DNA from 3 places in the Ectobacillus soli genome. Region 3 is predicted to be linked to each of the others. Evidence: predicted binding sites of a transcription regulator. Region 3 holds the regulator's gene; each other region holds the start of a gene.
The links. Region 3 encodes Rex, which represses fermentation and respiration genes when NADH is low (regulators of the CRP and FNR family bind a similar motif). Its sites were predicted from a motif close to TTGTGAAATATTTCACAA; they were not measured.
Positions count from the first base shown of each region.

Region 1: a site for Rex is predicted at 2,046-2,063, ahead of ACAN53_RS08215 (FAD:protein FMN transferase). Genes of this name have one in related genera too.
Region 2: a site for Rex is predicted at 2,106-2,123, ahead of adhE (bifunctional acetaldehyde-CoA/alcohol dehydrogenase). Genes of this name have one in related genera too.

Region 1 covers NZ_JBGJZM010000001.1:1,579,791-1,583,077, reverse strand. Annotated here, with positions in the region: gene ACAN53_RS08230 (hypothetical protein) at 1-148, shown strand, start outside; gene ACAN53_RS08225 (hypothetical protein) at 170-658, opposite strand; gene ACAN53_RS08220 (hypothetical protein) at 642-935, opposite strand; gene ACAN53_RS08215 (FAD:protein FMN transferase) at 919-1,863, opposite strand; tRNA gene ACAN53_RS08210 (tRNA-Ala) at 2,354-2,426, opposite strand; gene ACAN53_RS08205 (MATE family efflux transporter) at 2,729-3,287, opposite strand, start outside.
Region 2 covers NZ_JBGJZM010000001.1:1,689,889-1,693,175, forward strand. Annotated here, with positions in the region: gene adhE (bifunctional acetaldehyde-CoA/alcohol dehydrogenase) at 1-1,958, opposite strand, end outside; gene ACAN53_RS08800 (YitT family protein) at 2,680-3,287, shown strand, end outside.
Region 3 covers NZ_JBGJZM010000008.1:6,607-9,893, forward strand. Annotated here, with positions in the region: gene ACAN53_RS17760 (ABC-F family ATP-binding cassette domain-containing protein) at 1-686, opposite strand, end outside; gene ACAN53_RS17765 (redox-sensing transcriptional repressor Rex) at 904-1,530, shown strand; gene ACAN53_RS17770 (YdiK family protein) at 1,609-1,803, opposite strand; gene ACAN53_RS17775 (CPBP family intramembrane glutamic endopeptidase) at 1,806-2,534, opposite strand; gene groES (co-chaperone GroES) at 2,882-3,166, shown strand; gene groL (chaperonin GroEL) at 3,208-3,287, shown strand, end outside.

The sequences.
Region 1 (3,287 bases), on a different contig from region 3:
TGGATCCGACACACGGGCGTTCATGCTAATGTATGGGTTGTCGACGTTACTTACTTTTGGTACGTTCTTTTACCGTCACTGGGCAATAAAGAAAGAGCCAAAAAAGAGAATGACGGTTCCGTTAAAACACAAAAATACCGCTGTGTAAATAGCGGTATTTTTGTTGTTTTCAAGATGCCTTTGTCACCGATTGTACGGGAGGCGGTGGCGGCGTTGGCGTTGGCTTTGGAGTTACAGCGGGAGCGGGAGATGAAGACTTACCTACTGTTGGTCCCTGAGTTGTTACAGAACTTGTACTACTACTTGTGCCACTGTTTGTATTCGCTGAAGTCGTCGAAGACGAACGAACTGACATCGCAGCAATTTGGTTTTGTATTTGAGCGATTTCTGAATTAAGCGCATTTATTTGTTGGTTTTTCACATTCGTATCATTTACCGTTTGCGTGTAAGTGAGCTGTAATTGATATAATTTTTGATTATAGTCATTTAATTTTGTGTTTAAATTGTTTCGCTCTTGAATTTTTTGCAAATATGCATTTTTTTGAATATTGGCAGCACTTACTTGGTCTTGGACATTATAAAGGACGCCTGCGTATAAACCACCAGCACATAGAATTCCAATGGTAGATTTCTTCCATACTTTATTTATTAGTTCCACCTTCTTTTTGTAATAATGCATTTTTTTGAGTAACTAGGTTGGAGTATTGATTATCGATTGCATTCTTTGCTTTTGTTGCTTCATCCAAATTGCTTTGTAGTTTTTGAATTTGTCCTGCTACAGAATCAGCTTGATTTTGTATTTGAACATTAGAAATAGTTGGATAAGTGGTTGGATGATTGTTTTTCAAATAGGAATGTACTGTTACGTAAGTGCTGACAAAGAAAACAAACGTAAAGAATAGTAAAATGGTACGTTTTTTAGTCATTAACGGCATGAAAAACATTCTCCTTTCCATGAAAATCGGAAAAAGTCCAAATAATATTTGAAACGATTTCGTTCGAACAGACAATCTCTTTGTTGGCATTGATCGAAATGTGAGGCAAGTATGGCAAGTGTATGTTTTTCTGCTCATCTTGTATGAACAAGGATTTTGTATAAACTTCCGCGTTCACGCAGCTTTTCGCAAATGACGTCACACTCACCATGTTCCCTTGATACGGCAGTTTCGTCCACGGATTGATCAAATGATGGAAGGTTCGGTTTTCACTTTCCCATCTTCTTTTCCATGTGGAACTTGTGCAAATGGCGGTTTTTTCACCGGATATGCTCAAAACCATCGCCAAATCATTCGAAGCATGAATGGGATCTTCCACTCCAACATTCCAAGCGCTGCCATCTGCTTGCGTTCCGCAAACGATCATATCACCGCCGGCGTTTATGATATACCCTGTCAATTCATCTTTGCATTCCAGTTCGATCAAGGTGGATAAGTAATCCGCCGTATAGCCTTTCCCGATGCCGCCAAGGTCGACCGGAGCGGAGAATTTCACTTTTCCATCAGCCTTCCAGTCGAATAGCGCATCCTCGCTCGAAGACGAGGGTGCGACTTCTGCACCCGAGTAACCCAATCGATCCAAATATGCGAGAACCCTTGGATCGAAAGCACCATTCGTCTCCGCCCATTTCTTTTCCGTTTTCCTTAAAACGTCATACATCGTTTCGGAAACGTGATTCCAATGGTTCGGATTGCGGTTCAAGGATGTCAGCTCGCTTGTTTCCCGGAAACGGGACATGATTTGTTCGAGACGTTCCGTCTCCGAAATGACCTTAGTGAAAAAATCGGTTGAAATTTCATGTTTGGAATCCAACCTGAGTTCAAATGTTGTATTCATGGCGAGATATGTAAGTGTCTTCGTTGTCATCGTTTCCCCTTTTCCTCTTTTCTCCGGTCTTTTTTGTATAGTAATGATAGGATGCTGATTTCCTCGTCTATTCTAACAATGATATTTTAATAAAGCCTTAATAGAATGTTACATATTCTTTACATGACCTTTCTCTTCAAAAAAGATAACAAGAAAAGACTACCCTCATAGTAAAAGCAAGTTTGTGAATATTTTTACTTAAAGTAACGGGGGCTTTAATTGAAGAATGATCACAGAGATGATCAAACTTACTATAAAGGATGGATTCAATTGAATATAGAAGAGCGTGTTTTGATCAATCTTTTTTTTAAAAACACGCTCTTTCTTTTGTTCGGTTATCAAGGGTAGTAGTATAAATTTAATCAAACATTATTCTAGATGCATGGGTAAAAAGTAGAAATTTATAAATTTCGTCCCCAAGTATTATTTAAGTCGAAAGCCGCAAACAAAAATATAATAAAAAACCCTTGGAATACAAGGGTTTTAAAGATGGAGCATAGGGGGCTCGAACCCCTGACCTCGACGCTGCCAGCGTAGCGCTCTCCCAGCTGAGCTAATGCCCCGAAATAATAAAAATTTCTATTACGTAGTATACAATCGAACGATATGAAAAAAAAGTCATGATTAAAGAAGAATCATGACTTTTTTGTAAGAAGTGAAACTACTTTCTAGAAATGGCCAGTTAATTTGAAAAAACTCCAAAGACAAATATAAAATCATATAAGAAACATAAAACAACTACGTGCCAAACCTCATATTTGCTCAGGCTTTCTTTAGCTTTATATAAACAATCTTCTAGTTAAGCTCCTCTTTGTATTGGCGACGTTACCAAGATGTACTTTTTAAATCAAAGGTTACTTTCATTTTATTTTGCAATGAAATTAGTTTGAACGTGTACTTGTTTTCTCCACGGTTTGCCAAGCCATCGTTTAAGAGCGAAGCAACCTCGGAACCATTCATCTACACCTTGCGCAATCCAAACACCTAGTAAACCGAGTCCGAATTGAACTCCTAGCACGTAGCTGAGAGAAACAGCGATACCCCACATTGCACAAATCCCAATTACAACTGGAAAACGAACATCACCTGATGATTTTAATGAACTCATTAAAACGATATTCATAGCTCTTCCTGGTTCTGTAAAGGCGACAGCCCATAATACAGGAAGGCCGACTGCAAGGATAGCTAAATCGCTAGTAAATAATTTTAATATCGGTGTACCGATAAGAGCGGTAGCGAATGAAGTGAGAAAAGAAGCAACCATAGCTATTTTTAAGGTTCGTACTCCTCGTTTTAATGCTTTTTCATATTGTCTTCCCCCAACATAACGTGCAACAAGCAGTTGCGTTCCTTCTGCAATTGCTAACGTGAATAAGTAGCAAAACATGGATATGTTCGTTATATAAATTCTTGCAGCAAGGGAA
Region 2 (3,287 bases), on a different contig from region 3:
GTGATGCGTGGAGGAACCGTCATAACAAACTGCGGATCCACAATGGCTACATCTGGTGTTAATTCATAATCTGCTAGCGGATATTTGATATTATTCTTCTTATCTGTAATAACGGCAAATGGCGTTACTTCAGATCCTGTTCCAGATGTTGTCGGAATGGCAACGAACTGCGCTTTTTCACCCATTTCAGGATATTTAAAGGTACGTTTGCGAATATCTAAAAACTTTTGCTTTAAGCCGTGAAACTGAACATCTGGATGCTCATAGAAGAGCCACATTCCTTTCGCTGCATCCATCGCAGATCCTCCGCCAAGTGCGATAATAACATCTGGCTGGAAAGAGCGCATCATTTCTGCACCTTTGTATACCGTAACATCAGATGGATCTGGTTCTACATCAGAAAAAATTTCAATTTGAACATTGTTTGCATTTTGATTTAAATAATGAACAACTGTATCTACATAATTTAATTTCACCATGCCAGGATCAGTAACAATGAAAGCACGAGAAATTTTCTTCATTTTCGCTAAATATTGTGTTGCATTTTTTTCAAAAAACAACTTTGGCGGTAGTTTAAACCATTGCATATTATTTTGACGCGTACCAATACGTTTGATATTTAATAAATGAATAGCACTTACGTTAGAAGATACTGAGTTTTTACCGTAAGATCCGCATCCTAGTGTTAAAGAAGGGATAAATCCATTATATACATCGCCAATGCCGCCTTGAGAAGACGGGGCATTCACAATAATACGGCAAGCCTTCATACGAAGTCCAAACTGTATTTGCAACTCTTCGTTCGTGCTATGAATAACAGCGGAGTGGCCTAATCCACCTAGATATAGCATATTTTCACATTGATGAAAGCCTTCTTCTGTACTATTTACACGAATGCAAGCAAGTACTGGACTTAATTTTTCACGAGAAAGTGGATACTCTGCACCAGCACCTTCAATTTCAGCAACTAGGATTTTTGTATCTTCTGGAACTTTAAATCCAGCAAGCTTTGCAATCCATTCTGGTGATTTTCCAACAATATCTGGGTTTACAGCACAAGTATCTTCGCGAATAACTAGTTTTTCAAGAAGCTGCTTTTCTTTATCACTCACAAAGTAGCATTGATTTGCAATCATTTCTTTCTTTACTTCTTCATAAATTTCCGTATCTATAATAACAGCCTGTTCAGAGGCACAAATCATACCATTATCAAACGATTTAGATAGAATAACATCGTTAACGGCACGTTTGATTTTCGCTGTTTTTTCAATATAACAAGGTACATTTCCTGGGCCAACTCCTAATGCTGGTTTTCCAGTACTATATGCTGATTTCACCATTCCTGCTCCGCCTGTTGCTAACACGAGTGCAACGCCTGGATGATTCATTAGAAGCTTTGTTCCATCGATGGAAGGCTTTTCAATCCATTGAATACAATCCTCTGGTGCACCAGCTTTTACTGCTGCTTCATATAAAACGGAAGCTGCTTTTGCACTACAGCCTTGTGCAGATGGATGAAAAGCGAAAATGATAGGATTTCGTGTCTTTATCGCAATGATTGCTTTAAATAAAGTTGTAGAAGTTGGATTTGTGACTGGTGTTACCCCTGCAATGACGCCGACAGGTTCTGCAATTTCTGTAATACCCGTGTACGGATCTTCATGAATGACACCGACAGTTTTATCATTTTTAATGCTATGCCAAATGTATTCCGTTGCAAATATATTCTTAATTATTTTGTCTTCATAAATTCCTCTGCCAGTTTCCTCCTGTGCCAGCTTTGCCAAAGGCATATGCTGATCTAAACCTGCAAGTGCCATTTCATGCACGATTTTATCAATTTGTTCTTGCGTAAACATTTCAAATTGTGCTAGAGCACGGTTACCTTTTACTACGAGTTCATCAATCATGGTGGATGTGTCTTGTAACTGCTCTACCTTTTTTTCTTCTACAGCCATATGAACTTCCTCCTTATGTTAGGGCCTCTGGGTGCCCCTCGGTGACATGATGCGTCCCAATAGCATGAATGAATATAACGTCTCTAATAGACAAAAAATAATCTTGCAATTGTTTGCCAATTCGTTGTTTAACTTTATACTAGTTAATTGTGAAATATTTCACAATATCTATATCAATACTATACGATACATTTATGATAAATTGCATGTCGATTTTGTGAATTATTCGGTATATATCTTTCTTGGATGAAGTAAATAATCAGTAATTCTAACACAATCTTTTTCCAATCATTTCAAACCTGTGATAAAATAAAAAAAGGAGCATATATCATTAGAAACTCTCGCTTCAAGCCTAATTGGGTTTGGTGTTTCTCTAGTGGGTGGTACGACATTCATTTCATTAAGTGAGTGTCAAGGCACTCGTTATTGCGGGTAAATCTAATAAAGAAAGGATTTTGATACCATGGCTGCTCGAAGGAGCATCTGGAAGCGTCAAGATTTGTCTTACACATAGCGTTACTGCTTGCTATTCGTCGTTAGCTACTAGCAAAAACGAAAGTGGGCGAAAGTATGTTGGAATATAATTATTCCTTCTGTTATATATAGCGTCGTAGTTAGTGAACAACTAACTACACATAGAGGAGATTTCTCCTTTCTATATATGAGTAGTTAGTTGAAAACAATTGTTTTCGAATAAACTAACTACGGAAGAGGAATAACAATGAAATGGATTAATTGGCGAGAAGTAGGAATGATTGTTTTTGGCTCATTTGTGTTATCAGCAGGTTTTTATCACATTCATGTGCAAAATAACCTAACAGAAGGCGGATTTATTGGAATTGCATTACTTATAAAACAGTTTTTCCATATCTCACCTTCTATTACAACGCTTTCTCTCGATATTCCCTTAATCATACTTGGATCAAGGTTAATCGGTAAGCGATTGGCTGTTAAAACAATTATTGGCGCTTCGTCTTTTTCAGTCTTCTATGCACTTATGGAGCGCTATTCACCGTTTGTCATCAACCTATCTCAGCATTTATTTATTGCTGCAATTATAGGAGGGATTCTCGTAGGATTTGGTCTTGGCCTTATTTTACGTTACGGTGGTGCTACCGGAGGAGACGATATATTATCCATATTGCTTAGTAAAGTTTCCCATCTATCGATAGGAAAAGTTTACTTTTTATTTGACGGGCTCGTTTTAGCATTGTCATTATTGTATATGAACTGGACAGATGTTGCCTATACGATTTTATCGGTGGCTGTTTGTGCATACATGACGGATTTAGTAATGGCATTTCATAAGAAAGATTCTGCTACAAAAGC
Region 3 (3,287 bases):
ATGCGATCTAAAAAGTATCGGTCATGCGATACGATGAGGATGGCACCTGAATAACTTTGTAAATATTGTTCTAGCCATGTAAGGGTTTCGATATCCAAATGATTGGTTGGTTCATCTAGAATGAGAAGATCAGGCTTTGTAAGCAACAGCTTCCCTAGTGCAAGGCGTGTTTTCTGACCACCGCTTAGCATTGAAATTTGCATCTTGTGTGTTTCGGTGGGAAACCCTAATCCACTGAGAACAGAGCGAATATCGGCTTCGTATTGATAGCCACCTTGATCACTATATAATTGTTGGAGTCTATCGTACTCCGCTAGAACCTTTTCATAACGAGTTTCATTACTGAATACTTCTTCTTTTCCCATTTCCTGCTCCATATTTCGTAGGTCCCGCTCCATTTCTTGCAGTTCCCGAAATACGGAGAGCATTTCTTCGCCAATCGTTAATGAGGTTTCTAAGCCGGTATTTTGTGCTAAGTAACCAATGGTAACGTCTTTTGGTTTAATAATGTCACCCGATTCATACGACATTTCACCTGCAATAATTCGTAGTAAAGTCGATTTACCTGCACCGTTACGCCCTACGAGTGCAACGCGTTCTCGGGATTGTACTTCTAGTTTTATATTGGATAAAATGACATCAGCCCCAAAAAGCTTTGTCAATCCATTTACCTGTAATAAAATCAACGTGTTTCACCTCAAATTAGTTAGTCTACTGTATATTTATAAAAAACTAATGTTTTTCAACATCATTAGAAATGGTGTATAGTTTAATAAGGAGACAATGGTCTCTCTCTATTATACAAGGAAAGCTTTACACCAATAAACTTTCAACGTACATTCTGTTAATAAAGGTCAAATTTCCCTATGGGGTAAACAGAAATCGGAAAGAGAGGGGGATATGATGGAACAGCCTAAAATACCGCAGGCAACTGCGAAACGACTACCCTTGTATTATCGTTTTATTAAAAATTTATCACTTTCAGGAAAACAACGTGTTTCCTCAGCGGAGCTCAGTGAAGCCGTAAAAGTTGATTCGGCTACCATTCGCAGAGATTTTTCGTACTTTGGAGCACTAGGCAAAAAAGGGTACGGTTACAATGTAAACTATTTATTATCATTTTTCAGCCAAACTCTTGATCAAGATGATTTAATTCAAGTAGCATTAATTGGCGTTGGAAATTTAGGAACCGCTTTCTTACACTATAATTTCATGAAAAATAATAACACAAAAATTGAAATGGCTTTTGATGTAGATGAGAAGAAGGTCGGACAGTTTATAGGAGAAGTTCCAGTTTATCATCTAAGTGAAATGGAACAACGGATGGCGGATGTAAAAGTAGCAATACTAACAGTACCGGCAGCCGTAGCACAGTCTGTTACAGATCGATTGTCACAGACGGGCATAGAAGGAATCTTAAATTTCACACCAGCACGTATTAATGTGCCAGAACATATTCGTATTCATCATATTGATTTATCAGTTGAATTACAAACGCTCGTTTATTTTCTGAAACATTATCCGAAATAGTAAGAAATTCACTTACATAAGAAATGCGAAGTATGAAAAAATGGACCAGACTGTGGTCCATTTTTTTACCTATGTTGCTTAATGGTTTCTTGCTTTCCATTTAAGTAGAATGAGGCGAATGGCAAGACCGAAATCAAAGGTAGCCATAAAAATCAGTAAGAGTGTGTAAATATTCCATATCGTAGTTTCCACGCTCGTTATAGCCAAATACGTGAAAATAGCGCCTAGTATTAAATATAGAGTTGCCATAAGCATAGGTGAATTTCTACGCATTTTTAAAATCCTCCAATAATTGTGTGCAAATTTTCAGCTTGTCGCATGATCTTATCCATATTGTTGCTTAATCCAAGGTTCACCAAAATCACGATTGTATTCATCATAACATGTGCAACAATGGGAACTATAATCCGCTTCGTATGTACGTATAAAAAGGAAAAAACAATACCCATAGATGTGTAAATCAAGATATGACTAAAATCGAAGTGAACCGTTGCAAATATGAGCGAGCTTATAATGGCGGCAACAAAAAAATTAAAACGCTTATAAAGGGAACCAAAGAAAATCTTTCGAAACACAATTTCTTCAAGAATCGGGCCGAAAATAGATGTAACTAATATGAACAGAGGAGCAACTTTAGCTATATCTACGAGCCTTTGTGTATTCTCAGAGCCGGGGTTAATACCAAATAGACGCATTTCGATGTTTGCTGCAATTGCTTGAGCAAACATAGCCAGAAACACACCAAGAAACATCCATAGAATCGTGTACATAAGTCCCATCTTACCACGAGCTAGTGGATCATCATCATGTCGAAGAAGCAGCAAGGTGATAATGAGAGCGACTACAAAGCTAATAATTGCCCAGTGCGCGGAAGCCATTTCAATTTGCATATTCCTAGTATAAGTAATGTATAGTCCAGTTTTTAATAAAAGAGGAACGCCAACTAAACTGGAAATTTGCATGACAATATATGTGATAATAATCCACCAATATTTAGTATTCAATTGTCATGTCTCCTTTTCTATATAAATTTACATTCGTAAAAAAGGAAATCCACGTTTAAGAGAGAAAAGAACTAAGTGGTCCTTTTTCAAACAAACGAGCGAAGTTTCACTTTATTGTATCATACAATTTTATAAGAATTACTGAAAGAATGTTTTCAGAAGAAGTGGGTATACTGTTCCAGTATGAGACGACTATTTATGGGATTATATGGGAAAATTTATGAAAATTTATGGTTTATACTTGCAAAAGAAATAGAGATTCATTATTATAAAAGGTGTGTTAGCACTCAATTGAGATGAGTGCTAATAAATAGAAAACTTACATATGAATTGAGGAGGTTATTTTCATGCTAAAGCCATTAGGTGATCGCGTAGTAATTGAACTTGTTGAAGCAGAAGAAAAAACTGCTAGTGGTATTGTGTTACCAGACTCTGCAAAAGAAAAGCCACAAGAAGGCAAGATTGTAGCAGTTGGAACAGGTCGAGTGCTTGAAAACGGAGCGACTGTAGCTTTGGAAGTAGCTGTAGGTGATCGTATTATCTTCTCAAAATATAGTGGTACAGAAGTTAAATACGAAGGTGCAGAATACTTAATTTTACGCGAAAGTGACATTTTAGCTGTAATCGGTTAATTTATACATCTTATTTTTAAAAAATAGGGAGGTACGTAAAAATGGCAAAAGATATTAAATTTAGTGAAGAAGCACGTCGTGCAATGCTTCGCGGTGTAGATACTCTTGCAAACGCAGTAAA